Linked DNA regions of Solidesulfovibrio magneticus RS-1. The protein of the gene in region 2 interacts with the protein of the main gene of each other region in a pairwise test. Links are inferred from orthologs where the notes say so. Each region holds a gene or a part of one and is shown on either strand. Other genes may lie near its edges.

Region 1 (6,843 bases), 2.2 Mb from region 2 along the record:
GCATTGCCCGGACCTTCCAGAACATCCGCCTGTGGTTCGAGATGACCGTGCTCGACAACATCCGTATCGCCCAGCACCACGCCCTGGGCTACGGGCTTTTCGACTGCTTCCTGCGCACCCCGCGCTACATGCAGCGCGAGCGCGACATCGAGGACCACGCCATGGAGGTGCTCTCCCGCCTGGGTCTGGCCGAGGTGGCGCATGAGCTGCCCAAGAACCTGCCCTACGGCGTGCAGCGGCTGGTGGAGATCGCCCGGGCCCTGTCCATCAAGCCCAAGCTCCTCATGCTCGACGAGCCGGCCGCCGGCCTCAACTCGGCCGACGTCGAGGGGCTGATAAAGCTCATCGGCGACATCCATAGGGACTACGGCATCGCCATCTGGATGATCGAACACCAGATGGACGTGGTCATGTCCCTGTGTTCCTGGATCAAGGTCATCGATTTCGGGGCCACCATCGCCGAGGGCACGCCCGAAGGCATCCAGAACAACCCCGACGTCATCAAAGCCTACCTGGGAGACGATACAATCTGATGCTGCTCTCCGTCCAAAACCTTCGGGTCAAATACGGCAATATCGAAGCCCTTCACGGCATCTCCTTCCACGTCAACCGGGGCGAGATCGTCACGCTCATCGGCGCCAACGGGGCCGGCAAGACCACCACGCTCCTGTCCATCATGCGCCTGCCGCCCCCCGAGGCCCCCAAGGTCATCGAGGGCGACATCCTCTATGAAGGCCAGTCCATCCTCGGTTGGGAGACCCACGACGTGGTGCGCAAGCTCCACATGGACCTCTCCCCCGAAGGCCGGCGCATTTTCGGCAACCTCACCGTCATGGAGAACCTCATCCTGGCCACCTACGCCCGCAAGGACGGGGAAGAGGCCATCGCCCGCGACCTCGACCGGGTGCTGTCGCTTTTTCCGCGCATGTCCGAGCGGCGCAAGCAGCGCAGCGAGTCGCTGTCCGGCGGCGAGCAGCAGATGCTGGCTGTGGGCCGGGCCATCATGACCGGCTGCGACTTCATCCTCCTCGACGAGCCGAGCATGGGGCTGGCCCCGCTGCTCATGTACGAGATGTTCCGCACCCTCAAAAAGCTTAACGAGCTGGGGCTGACCATTTTGCTCATCGAGCAAAACGCCAAGGTGGCGCTCAATTTCGCCCACCGGGGGTACGTGCTGGACACCGGCGAGATCAAGACCTCGGGCACGGCCGAGGAGCTCAAGCACGACCCGGAAGTGAAAAAGGCCTACCTCGGCGGCTAGTGTCGCGTCCCTTAAAAAATACGATAGTATTTTTTAAGAAAAATAAATGGTTTTGGCTTGTTGACTACAAAACACCATAGGCGCTTTTCGCGGACGCGACACTAGGACATCTCCCGTAGCCGCTTCCGCCTCGGCCGTCCAAACCGCGACGCCCCAAAGCCCGGTCGGATACATTCCGGCCGGGCTTTTTATTCTCCGTTGGCCCGAAAACTGCTTGTAACCTCCCGACTGCCGCCTGCGTCGGCGGAAATTTCCCGCTTCCACAAGCTGTTGGTGGAATAATCCGGCATGGACCTTGCCAAGTTTCACTTGGGGTGCGTCCAGATCGGCAAAATTTTCCGCCCCAGGAGGCATGGGCATGAGCATACAAGCCATAGGCCAGGACAATGCCAACAGTTGGCTGGCCCAGATGCTGGCCAGCTATACGGGCCAGACCTCGTCGGCCGCGTCTTCCCTGGAAAGCCTGCTCGGCACGGGCAGCACGACCAGCGACGACACGGCAAGTTCTTCCGCTTCCTCGTCCACCGCAAGCGTCGGCAGTTTCAACGACATCCTGCAAGCCCTGCTGTCCGGCAACGGGTCCGTGGGTTACGACATGACCACCGGGACGCTGACGGATTTGAGCGGTTCGACCCTGACCGGGGTCATGGGGCCGCCTCCCCCGGGCGAAGGGATGGATGGGATCAGCCGCGAGGTCACGGAAACCGAAAACGAGGACGGCAGCCTGTCGCGTTCCGTCACCATGACCGATGCCGACGGCAATGTGGTCGGCACGGAAACCACCACCCAGAACGCTGACGGCTCGTACAGCACGGTCATGACCATGGTCCAGGCCGACGGCACGACGACCACCCGCACCATGACCGGGGCCTATGACGCCGACGGCAACTTCGTTGAGAAAAACACCCTGACGGCCGCCGACGGCACGGTGCTCGAATCCGGCACGGTGACCACGGCGCAGGATGGGTCCTTCACCTCGACCATGACCGTCACCGACGCCGAAGGCCGGACCTCCACCCGCACGGCTTCAGGCGAATACGCCGACGACGGCAGCTTCACCGTTATAAGCAGCCTGGCCGCCGCTGACGGCACGATCCTGGAGACCGGCACGGAGACGACCGCTGCCGACGGCTCGTACACCAGCACCGTCACCCGCACCGGCCCGGACGGCAACACGGTGACCGAAACCGCCTCCTATGACGCCGAGGGCACGCTGCTTTCGTCCAGCACCTCGACCACGACCTCGGGGTCCGGCGCGACCGCTTCTTCAGACAGCTCAAGCGGTTCTTCAGGAAGCTCGTCAAGCAGTTCCGACAGCGAAGAGACCACCACCACGGTGACCACGGCCTTCACCACCGAAGGCATGGAGCAGACCACGGTAGTGACCGACGCCGACGGCAACATCGTCAGCAAGACGGTCAAGGAGTTTCCCTTCTCCGCCGATGCCGAAGGACAGTCCTTCGGGGCCACCGAAGCGAGCAAGGACGGCCTGTCCTCCATGCTCGACCAGTACGCCAAGGGCCGCTACGGCGCGGACCGTTACGCCGCCATGGCCGCTTCCGGGGAGTCTGGCGGACAAAGCGGCTTTTCCGCCCAGGCCTAGGCCGGCGACAGACGCCGGCTCCGTACAAGGAAGTCGTCGAGACCCCCTTTCGGCACAGCCGAAGGGGGGTCTTGCTGTTGGCAAGGCCGTCGAGGGGACTGCCTTGTCAAGGGCGGGCTAGACGATGGCGCCTGGGGTTCACTCGTGGCGGGCAAGCCGAGGTTCTGGCCTAGCCAGTGCACTGGGCCACATGGCAGGGATTGAGGGCACACGTCAAAAGGAAGCCGGGGAGGGCGCGAAGAGACTGCAGCGACTTGCCGGGACGACGTGGCTCGGGTAGCAGGGGAGGGGAGTCGGCGCCCTGCGCCGGCAGGCATGAAGGAGAGGCGATGCGCAACAAATTTCTAGGAACCGGCGAGCCGGGCTGGCATCCGGTGCGCAAGGTCAGGGTGGTGCTCTCCGGGCTGCGTTTTGCCGTGCTCTACGACGGCAGCGTGGCCTGGAAAGTGGTGGTCTCAACGGTGGTGCTGGCCCTTTTCGGCGCAACCGGCCATTGGCGGGATTTCCTGCTCATGCTTGTGGCTACGGGGCAAATGTTGGCGGCCGAGTTGCTCAATTCCGCCGTGGAAGGGGTGTGCGATTTCCTGGTCAGCCAGGAGGACCGGCGCATCAAGGCCATCAAGGACATGGCGGCGGCCGCCGCCGGCATCGCCATCCTATTTTGGGGCTTGGTGCTCGTCTGGGAAGCCGGCCGGCTGGTCGGGGCCTGGCCCGGCCCCTAATGTCGCGTCCGGGAAAAGGGTATATGGTGTTTTGTAGGCAACAGGCTGAACCCATGGATTTTTCTTAAAAAATACCATCGTATTTTTAAGAGACGCGACACTAGCCGGGCCGGCTCGTGTCACGTCCCGTACAACGCAGCCATGTTATTAAAAGGATGTGAACTAGAATTTATCCTTGGCCTTGGCGAAGGCGGCCTTGAGGTCTCCCAGGGCCTGTTCCATGCCGTGGCGCAGTTCGACCATGGCGTCTCCCCCGCCCTTGCGCAGCAAGGTCAGCTTGTAGCGGGCCTTGTCGTATTTCTCCAGCAGCGCTTCGAGATCGCCGGACCAACGGTCGAAGAAATCCTGGCCCTTGTCTTTGGCTTCGGCCCGGGCGGCCTCGATTTTGGCCTTGTAGGCGGCCAGCTGTTCCTCCAGGCTGACGCCGAAACGGTCCTTGTCGTCCATGGCGGCCTCCTTGACGGTTACGATGTGCATGATCCTTAGCCCAGGGCTGGGGGCAGGGCAAGCGGAGCGGTCGGAAATTCCGGGCCGATTGTGCTGGGAAGTCTTGCTCTTCGCGAAACCCTTTGCTAAACGGCATAAAGGTCGTTCCGGGCGGGGACGGCGTTCGGGGGAGAAAACGCTGCTCCGCCCCTGGTCAAGGCCCGAAGGCGTTCTTATGTTGTTCGAGAAACGGCGTATCCATCAACCACGGAGCCGGAGCGCTTCGGATAAGGATCAGGTCGTTTTCGCCATCGGATTGTTTTGGGACAACAAGACGTGTTTGCAAGGAGGAAGGCCATGAACGCGCAACTGAAGAAGATCTGGGTCCTGCTTTTGGCCCTGTGCATCGGGTTCGCCGCCCTGCCGGGGAAGTCTCACGCCATCGGCGAGGCCGGCACGTTCCATGTGACGCCGGAGTTCGGCGCTTACGGCACCGGCCAGAAGTCGGTCAATTCCATCATCACCTTTGGGCTTAGCGGCGGCTACTTCGTCATGGACGGCCTGTCCATCGGCCTGGAAGCTCTGGCCTATTCGTTCGACGTGCGCAAGATCGACCGCACCGGCCCGGTGACGAACTTCCTGTACACGGCGGCCAGCAATGACGGCTATTCCAATAACCCCTGGGCGTTTGGCGCCAACGCGCTGATCCGCTACTACCCGGTGCACACCGACAAGGCCGCCTTCTTCATCGGCACCGGCATCGGCGGCCTGTTCTCCGGCGACCGTATTCCCTACTGGGAGAACGGCGGACGCGGCAACTACGCCAACCCCACCCTCCCCGTGGACCTCGGCTTTGCCGTCAACCTGAGCCAGAACGTGGCCTTCGAGCTGACCGGCCGTTACCAGCGCATCGGCTTCGACAACCACGGCATCGATGCCTGGGGTGGTCACGGCGGCATCCGGATCACTTTTTAGGCTGACAAACGTTTTGATCTAGAGTAGAGGGTAAGGCCCTCCCGCCCGCACCGGGTGGGAGGGCCAGTTTTTTCCGAGGCCGGTCCCAGGGGCGCTTGACATGTTGCGCCCGTGGGTCTATAGGCCTCTGTCTTTGCCATACACTACGATTTTTTTGAACGGAGACGGCTATGCCCACGATCAACCAGCTCATCCGCAAGGAACGGGCCAAAGTGTCCAAGCGGCGCAAGACGCCGGCCCTCCAGGCCTGCCCGCAGCGCCGGGGCGTGTGCACCCGCGTGTACACAACCACGCCCAAAAAGCCCAACTCGGCCTTGCGCAAGGTCGCCCGCGTGCGCCTGACCAACGGCATCGAGGTGACCTCTTACATCCCGGGCGAAGGCCACAACCTGCAGGAGCACTCGGTGGTGATGATCCGGGGCGGCCGCGTCAAAGACCTTCCCGGTGTCCGGTATCATATCATCCGCGGTACGCTCGATACGTCGGGCGTGTCTGACCGCCGCCAGAGCCGTTCCAAGTACGGCGCCAAGCGGCCCAAGTAATTTCGGTTCAAGGAGACGCGTATGCCGCGTAAAGGTCCAGTTTCCAAGCGCTCGGTGCTGCCCGATCCGAAGTTCGGCAGCCATCTGATGACGAAGTTCATCAACCGGCTCATGCACGACGGCAAGAAGGGTGTGGCTGAAAACCTCTTCTATCAGGCCGTTGAAGTCCTGGCCGAAAAGTCCGGCGAAGACCCGTTGAAGGCTTTCGAGAAAGCCATCGGCAACGTCAAGCCCCACATGGAAGTCAAACCCCGCCGGGTCGGCGGCGCCACCTACCAGGTTCCCATGGAAGTGCGCCCCGAACGCCAGGTCACCCTGGCCCTGCGGTGGCTCATCAATCAGGCCCGGGCCCGCGGCGAAAAGGGCATGGCGGACAAATTGTCGGGCGAGCTTCTGGACGCCTATCACAATCGCGGCGGCGCCGTGAAAAAGAAAGAGGATACGCACCGTATGGCTGACGCGAACAAGGCGTTTGCCCATTACCGGTGGTAGTCGCTAAAGGATAACGACGTGTCTCGGACCGTACCCATAGAGCGGCAGCGCAATATCGGCATCATGGCCCATATTGACGCCGGCAAGACGACCACCACCGAGCGTATTTTGTTTTACACCGGTGTGTCGCATAAGATTGGCGAAGTGCACGACGGCCAGGCCACCATGGACTGGATGGTGCAGGAACAGGAGCGGGGCATCACCATCACCTCCGCTGCCACCACCTGCTACTGGCGCGATCACCGCATCAACATCATCGACACGCCCGGCCACGTGGACTTCACCATTGAGGTCGAGCGTTCCCTGCGCGTCCTCGACGGCGCCGTGGCCGTGTTCGACGCCGTTGCCGGCGTCGAGCCCCAGACCGAGACGGTCTGGCGGCAGGCTGAGCGGTATCGCGTTCCCCGCATGAGCTTCGTCAACAAGATGGATCGCACCGGCGCGAACTTCTTCCGCTGCGTGGACATGATCCGGGACCGCCTGGGCGCCAAGCCCGTGCCGCTCCAGCTGCCCATCGGGTCCGAAGACAACTTCACCGGCGTGGTGGACATGATCCAGGGCAAGGCCCTGATCTTCGACGACGCCACCATGGGCAAGGAATACGTCACCCAGGAAATCCCGGACAACATGCGGGACCTCTACGACGAATGGCGCCTGCAGATGCTCGAAGCCATCGCCGAAGAGGACGAAGCCCTCATGGAAAAGTACCTCGCGGGTGAAGAACTGACCCCCGAGGAACTTATCGCCGGCGTGCGCAAGGCCACCATCGGTCTGGCCATCTGCCCGGTACTGTGCGGTTCGGCCTTCAAGAACAAGGGCGTG
Region 2 (6,943 bases):
GCTTGAGGGCGGCGCGCAGATCGTCGCGCTTGGACGGCGTCATGCCGACGATGGCGTCGATGGCCTCGTCGTCGGCCTCGGCCAGCTGCTCCATGGAGACAAATCCGGCGGCGATGATGTTGTCCACGTGGATCTCGGCCACGCTGGCTAGCTGCTCCAGGAACTTCTTGGAGGCATTGGCTTCACGGAACCGGGATTCGGTGACGATGTCGATCTTCCAGCCGAGCAGTTTGGCGGCCAGTTTGACGTTTTGTCCCTTGCGGCCGATGGCCAGATTGAGCTGGTCGTCGGTGACCACCACTTCCAGGGACTTCTCGTCCTCGTCGACGGAAATGCGGGTGACCCGGGACGGCGACAGGGCGTTGGCGGCGTAGCTGGCGATTTCGGGGTTCCAGACCACGATGTCGATGCGTTCGCCGCGCAGTTCCTGCACGATGTTCTGGATGCGCGAGCCGCGGATGCCGACGCAAGCGCCGACCGGATCGACGTCGCGATCCTTGGAGATGACGGCCACCTTGGCCCGGGAGCCGGGATCGCGCGCCACGGCCACAATCTTGACCGTGCCGTCGGAAACTTCCGGCACTTCGCGGGCGAAAAGGGCTTTCATGTAGTCGCCGTGGGTGCGCGACACGATGATCTGGGGTCCGCGCCCGGAAGGCAGGACTTCGATGATAAAGGCCTGGACCCGGTCGCCGCGCTTGTAGCGCTCGCGGGGGATCTGCTCTTCCTTGGGCAAAAGCGCCTCGGTGCGGCCGAGGTTGATGATCCAACCGGCCCGGTCGCGGCGCTGGATGATGCCGGAAATGATTTCGCCCTTACGGTCCTTGTATTCCTCGTAGATGATCTCCTGCTCGGCGTCACGCATGCGCTGGATGATCACCTGCTTGGCGGACTGGGCGGCGATGCGGCCGAGGTCCTCGACGGCGAGCTTGAAGCCCATCTCGTCTTCCAGGGCCACGTTGGGGTCGATGGCCTTGGCGTCGGACAGGCAGATCTCGGCGGCCGGGTCGGCCACGTCGTCGTCTTCCACCACGACCTTGAACTGGTAGACCTCGATCTCCCCCTGCTCGTCGTTGTAGCTGACCTCCACGTCGAGGTTCTCGCCGTACTTGCGGATCACCGACGAACGGACGGCTTCTTCCAGGGTGTCCACCAGCAGGTCGCGGTCGATGCCGCGATCCTTGCTGATCTGATCGATGGCTTTTTTCAGTTCGGTCATGAGGTTGCCTCCGAGTTGCCGTACGGCCCGCCGTCGCCGTCGGCCTCTCCTTCGGGTGTGGCGTCAAAAGCGTGGATGAGGCGGATTTTGTCCGCCTCGGCAAAATCAAACGAAATCGAAAATTCCTTGGCCCCGGGGTCCACGGTCATGGACACGGTCTGGTCCGAGACACCGGACAGGATGCCCTTGAAACGCTTGCGTCCCTCGCGGGGCACGGCCAGCTTGGCCTCGATCTCCCGGCCGACGTAGGCGAGCAGTTGGCCGGCCTCGAAAAACCGGCGCGACAACCCCGGCGAGGAGACTTCCAGCACATAGGGGTTGTGGAAAATTTCATCGACCTCAAGAAGCGCGCCGAGGTGGCGGCTGACTCTGGCGCATTCGTCGATGGTCACGCCCAGGCGTTCGGGCGTGCGCGGCGTGTCGGCGGCCAGATCGAGATAGAGGCGCACGAGCTGGCGATGGCCGGCCGAAGCCAGCTCCACCCCCCAGACCGCAAGGCCCAGGGTGGCGGCGTAAGGGGCGATAAGATCCCGGACGGCATCGGCCACGGCGTTTTTCTGAAGCATGATTTCCTTGTCAGCAAAAAAAAAGTGGACCGATCGTCAGGCCCACCTCGTCACGTCAACCATTCGGTTGGGAGACTCAGGTTTGGAGCGGGCGACGAGGATCGAACTCGCGACACCAAGCTTGGGAAGCTTGTACTCTACCAGCTGAGCTACGCCCGCTCGAATGGGAGGAAATACCACTTCGCCGAGGTTTGTCAAGCTGTGCGAGGCCGGCCCGCGAAAAAAGACGACGGCTCGGCCGGGTTTCGCCCGGTCGGGGCGGCCGAGGCTGGCCCGCATGTTGCAAAGCACTGCGCCGAGGAGGACCGCTTCCATGGAAATGAGCATGTACAGCGCGGTTTTCGGCGCACTCTCAACGGAAACGCGTCTCAATATCTCCGCCAATAATTTGGCGAACGTCAACACCACGGGCTACAAGCGCGACCGGGTCTCCTTTGAAGACACCTTTTACCGCTACGCCCACGACTACCATATGGATCCCCGGGGCGACATTCGCCAGAAACAGCTTTTGCCACGGGCCGACCTCATTGCCAAGCCCCGCCTGGCCATGCAGCAGATCGACTTCGCCCAGGGGGCGTTGACGGCCACCGGCAACCCGCTGGACCTGGCCATCCAGGGACCGGGCTTTTTCAAGGTCTCGGCCGGCCAGGGCAACTCCTACTACACCCGAAACGGGGCCTTTCACCGTTCGGCCGAGGGGATGCTCGTCAACGACCAGGATATGCCTGTCCTGGGCGGCGGCGGCCCCATTCAACTGCCAGAGGGCCGGATTTCCGTGGGCGGCGACGGCGCGGTCTACGTCGATGGGGCCCAGGTCGGCCAGGTGGACGTGGTCACCGTGCAAAATCCTGACGCCCTCATGAAATACGGGGCCAACCTCTACATGCCCCAGACCGGAGCCACCGTCCAGGAAGGGGTCCTGCGGGCCGGAACCACCGAAGTGGCCCAGGGCTTTCTCGAAAAGCCCAACGTCGAGGTGGTGGAAGAGATGGTCTCCATGATCGAAACCCAGCGCACCTTCGAAGCCTATCAGAAGGTCATGAGCAGCTCCAACGAACTTGACACCAAGGCCATCCGCGTCGGCACCGACAAGATGTAAGGCCAAGGATCCGGAGGGATACTGTTATGATGCGATCATTGTGGACGGCCTCCACCGGTATGGTGGCCATGCAGATGCAAATCGACACCATGTCCAACAACCTGGCCAACGTGAACACCGTAGGCTTTAAAAAGAGCCGGGCCGAGTTCGAGGACCTCATGTACCAGACCTTACAGGTGGCCGGCACCGAGACCGTGGGCGGCAACCGCCTGCCCACCGGCCTTCAGGTCGGCTTGGGCGTCAAGCCGACGACGGTGCACAAGTTCTTCACCCAAGGCGACATGCAAAACACCGGCAACCAGCTCGACATCGCCATCCAGGGCGAGGGCTTTTTCAAGGTCGACGTCAACGGCCGCGAGCTCTATACCCGGGCCGGTTCGTTCAAGCTCAACCAGGACGGCACCATCGTCACGGCCAATGGCTATCCGCTCCAGCCGGCCTTTTCCGTGCCCACCGAAACCAAGACCATCACCATCACCGAAAACGGCCACCTGTCCTGCCTCGACGCCAACAGCGCCGAGCTGGCCGCCACCGACATCCCGCTCTACACGTTTATCAACAATGCCGGCCTGACCGCCGAAGGCCGCAACCTCTATTCCACCAGCCAGGCTTCGGGCGCGGCCAACGAGGTCACTCCCGGCAACCAGAACGCCGGCACCCTGGCCCAGGGGTTCCTGGAAATGTCCAACGTGGAGCTCGTGGACGAAATGGTCGGCCTCATTGTCGGCCAGCGCGCCTACGAGGCCAACTCCAAGTCCATCACCACGGCCGACGGCATGTTGCAGACCGCCGTCAACATCAAGCGTTAAGCGGACGTCCGTCGTCCGGTTCCGTTATTTGGGGCTCGTCCCGCCGCCGCCGCCCGCAACCGGCGGGCGGCGGCGCGGGGAGGGCCCGACAGCCAAGGAGGTCGCCATGAAACGCCGCGCCATCACCATTTTCGCCGTCGCCGTCCTGGCCGCCGCCTGGCTCCTGGCCGCCCTGCCGGCTGGGGCCGGATTGTGGCGGATCGCCGTGCGCGAGGCGGCCACGGCCGCCGGCGAGCGGGTGCTGTTGTCCGAAATCGCCGAACCTTCCGGCGAATTCCCGGCCGACGCCTGGGCCGTGCTCGGGGCCACGCCCCTGTGGTACGCCCCGGAGGCCGTGGGCCGCGTATCCGTCATCCCTTCGGCCAAGGTCATGGAAGGGCTGCGCTATTACCTGCGCGACGCGCCGGTGGAATACGCCCTGCCAAGCCAGCTGACCGTACGGCGGGGGGGGCGGGTGGTCTCCGGCCAGGAGCTGCGGGCCATGGCCGTCGAAACCTTGACGCCCAAGGTCGCGGCCCTGGGGGCCGAGGCCAAGCTCTTGTCGGTTTCCGCCCCGGAGCATCTTTTCATCGACGACAACGCCAGCGTCGGCGTTGAGGCCGCCGAACTCCAGCCCGGCCGCACGACCTTTCGCTACGTGGTGACCGGACCCGGGGCAAGGATCTTGCAACAAGCCCCGGCAGAGGCCGTGGTCGAACATTTCGGCCGGGTGCCGGTGGCCATCAAGAACATTCTGCCCAAGGACGGCGCCGCCATGGAACAGATCGCCTACGTCTACGAACGCCGCAACCTGGCCGGGATCAAGGGCCGGGTGTTCGAGCCGGGCGACGGGCAATGGCGGGCCAGAAAGGGCGTGGGCACGGGACAGGTCCTCATGGCCGACGACATGGAACCCATGCCGCTTATCGTCCGGGGCGATCAGGTCAAGCTCATCTACCAGGGCCGGGCTGTGCGCCTGACCATGCTGGCCGAGGCCATGACCGACGGCGCGCCAGGCGGCAAGATCACCGTGAAAAACAGCAAGTTCGCCAAGGAAATCACCGGCCTCGTCAAGGACAAGACGACGGTGGTGGTGCAGTAGGAAGCCTAGAGTCCCTTCGCACGGACCGCGAAACGCAAAGGAACACGCGCCATGAGACGCACACCGCTTATCCCCCTGGCCCTTATCGCCGCCGCCGTGGTCGGCTGCGCGCCGGCCACCAAGCAGGCCGCCCCGGCTCCCCAGATGACGCCGCCCGTGGCCAAGGCGCCGCCGCCGGCCGACAACCCCGGCTCCATCTACAGCCAAAGCCAGCCCACCTTCCTTTTCGACGACACCCGGGCCCGGCGCATCGGCGACATCCTGACCGTCAACATCGTGGACACCTCCAAGTCCGACCTCAAGGCCGAGACCAAAAACGACCGCACGGCCAGCAACGAACTCGGGGTGCAGAACTATTTCAGCAACAAAAACGTGGCCGGCAACCTGTCCGGCCAGCTCGGCGGCCCCAACTTCGGCATGAACGGGCTTATCGGCAGCGACCCCATCGTCAAGACCAACACGGCCCAGAAGTTCCAGAGCAAGGGCGAGACCAAGCGCGAATCGGCCGTCACCGCCTCCATCGGCGCGCGCATCGTCAACATCCTGCCCGGCGGGGTGATGCAGGTCGAAGGGGCGCGCCAGACGCGGGTCAACGACGAAAACCAGATCATCGTCATCAAGGGGTTGGTGCGGCCCATCGACATCGGCCCCAACAACACCGTGCTGTCGACCATGCTGGCCGACTGCCAGATCGAATACTACGGCGAGGGCGACCTGGCCGACCGCCAGAAGAGCGGCTGGCTTACCCGCATCCTGGACAACGTCTGGCCGTTCTAACCCGGCGCGACACAAAACACTGCTTCGGCCGTCCCTGCCGCCTGACTCAGGCCGCACGGACACGACAAGAAGGATTACCAAGGGGAGCGTATGGACATGCAACCCAATGCAAACGCCCGGAGGGCGAAGACACGGCGTCCGGCCCTGGCCGTCATGACGGCGGCAATGCCGGACAGCCTGCCGGCCATGCTGGCCGTGCTCATCCTGGCCGCCTTGGTGCTTGGCGTGGTCCACACGGCCCACAGCGCCCGCATCAAGGACCTGGCCACGGTGTCGGGCATGCGCAAGAACCAGCTCGTGGGCTACGGCCTGGTGGTCGGGCTTTCCGGCACCGGCGACCAGCGCGGCTCGGATTTCACGGTCCAGTCCATCTACAACATGCTCGACAAGATGGGCGTGCGGGTGGACAAGGCGACGCTCAAGCCCAAAAACGTGGCCGCGGTCATGGTCACGGCCCAGATGCCGGTGTCGTCCAAGGCCGGCAGCCGGCTCGACGTCACGGTGTCGTCGATTGGCGACTCCACGAGCTTGCTTGGCGGCGTGCTGCTGGTGACGCCCTTAAAGGGCATTGACGGCAACATCTACGCCATCGCCCAGGGGTCGGTGCTGGTCGGCGGCGTGTCGGCCCAGGGGGCCGGGGCGTCGGTGTCCAAAAACATCACCACCGTGGGCATGGTGCCCGGCGGCGGCAACATCGAACGCAGCGTGCCCTTTGCCTTCAACGACCAGCCCGATCTGACCCTGTCGCTGCGCAATCCCGACTTTTCCACGGCCACCCGGCTGGCCAAGCGGGTCAACGAATCCCTGGGCCAGGCCATGGCCACGGCCATCGACGCCGGCACCATCAGGTTGGCCGTGCCGCCGGAAAACCAGGGCAACCTGGCCATGCTCATGGCTTCCATCGAAAATCTCGACGTCACCCCGGACCACCGGGCCAGGGTGGTGGTGGACGAAAAGACCGGCACGGTGGTGCTGGGCCAAAACGTCCAGATTTCGCCGGTGGCCGTCACCCACGGCAACCTCCAGATCCAGGTCCAGGAATCGGCCGACGTGTCCCAGCCGTTGCCGTTCTCCAACGGCCGCACCGTGGTCACGCCCGAGACCAATATCGCGGTCAACGAGGAGAACAGGAAGCTCAAGATGATCGAGGGCGCGACCCTGCAAGAACTGGTCGAAGGGTTAAACGCCCTGGGGGCCACGCCGCGCGACCTCATCAGCGTCCTGCGCACCTTGGAAGCCTCGGGGGCGCTCTCGGCCGACCTCGAAGTCAACTAGTCCGGCCGCTGCCGGGCCGGCGCGCGCCGCGCCGTTCGCCAGAAAAGGCATCGCCGCCCCGGCGTCCGTCACGGACCGCCGGGGCGTTTTGTTGCGCAACCGGCGGGGCAGGGGAGG

The links.
Region 1: the proteins of rimP (region 2) and rpsL interact in binary tests that used the Escherichia coli proteins (3 or more experiments, as listed by UniProt). The link is inferred for Solidesulfovibrio magneticus RS-1 from one-to-one orthologs.

What each region holds. Positions count from the first base shown.
Region 1 is NC_012796.1:1,331,093-1,337,935, forward strand. The notes cover bases 4,065-6,843. They hold rpsL (30S ribosomal protein S12), read left to right. Parts: upstream 4,065-5,157; coding sequence 5,158-5,529; downstream 5,530-6,843. Other genes in these bases: DMR_RS05555 (hypothetical protein), read left to right, coding at 4,370-4,987; rpsG (30S ribosomal protein S7), read left to right, coding at 5,551-6,021; fusA (elongation factor G), read left to right, coding at 6,040-6,843. In the rest of the region: DMR_RS05530 (ABC transporter ATP-binding protein), read left to right, coding at 1-533; DMR_RS05535 (ABC transporter ATP-binding protein), read left to right, coding at 533-1,261; DMR_RS05540 (hypothetical protein), read left to right, coding at 1,620-2,864; DMR_RS05545 (diacylglycerol kinase), read left to right, coding at 3,194-3,586; DMR_RS05550 (hypothetical protein), read right to left, coding at 3,749-4,063. UniProt on the Escherichia coli protein: With S4 and S5 plays an important role in translational accuracy. Interacts with and stabilizes bases of the 16S rRNA that are involved in tRNA selection in the A site and with the mRNA backbone.
Region 2 is NC_012796.1:3,569,485-3,576,427, reverse strand. The notes cover bases 1-2,879. They hold rimP (ribosome maturation factor RimP), read right to left. Parts: upstream 1,786-2,879; coding sequence 1,216-1,785; downstream 1-1,215. Other genes in these bases: flgF (flagellar basal-body rod protein FlgF), read left to right, coding at 2,099-2,879; nusA (transcription termination factor NusA), read right to left, coding at 1-1,219. In the rest of the region: more of flgF, read left to right, coding at 2,880-2,884; flagellar basal-body rod protein FlgG, read left to right, coding at 2,911-3,693; flagellar basal body P-ring formation chaperone FlgA, read left to right, coding at 3,800-4,774; DMR_RS15095 (flagellar basal body L-ring protein FlgH), read left to right, coding at 4,826-5,551; DMR_RS15090 (flagellar basal body P-ring protein FlgI), read left to right, coding at 5,705-6,826.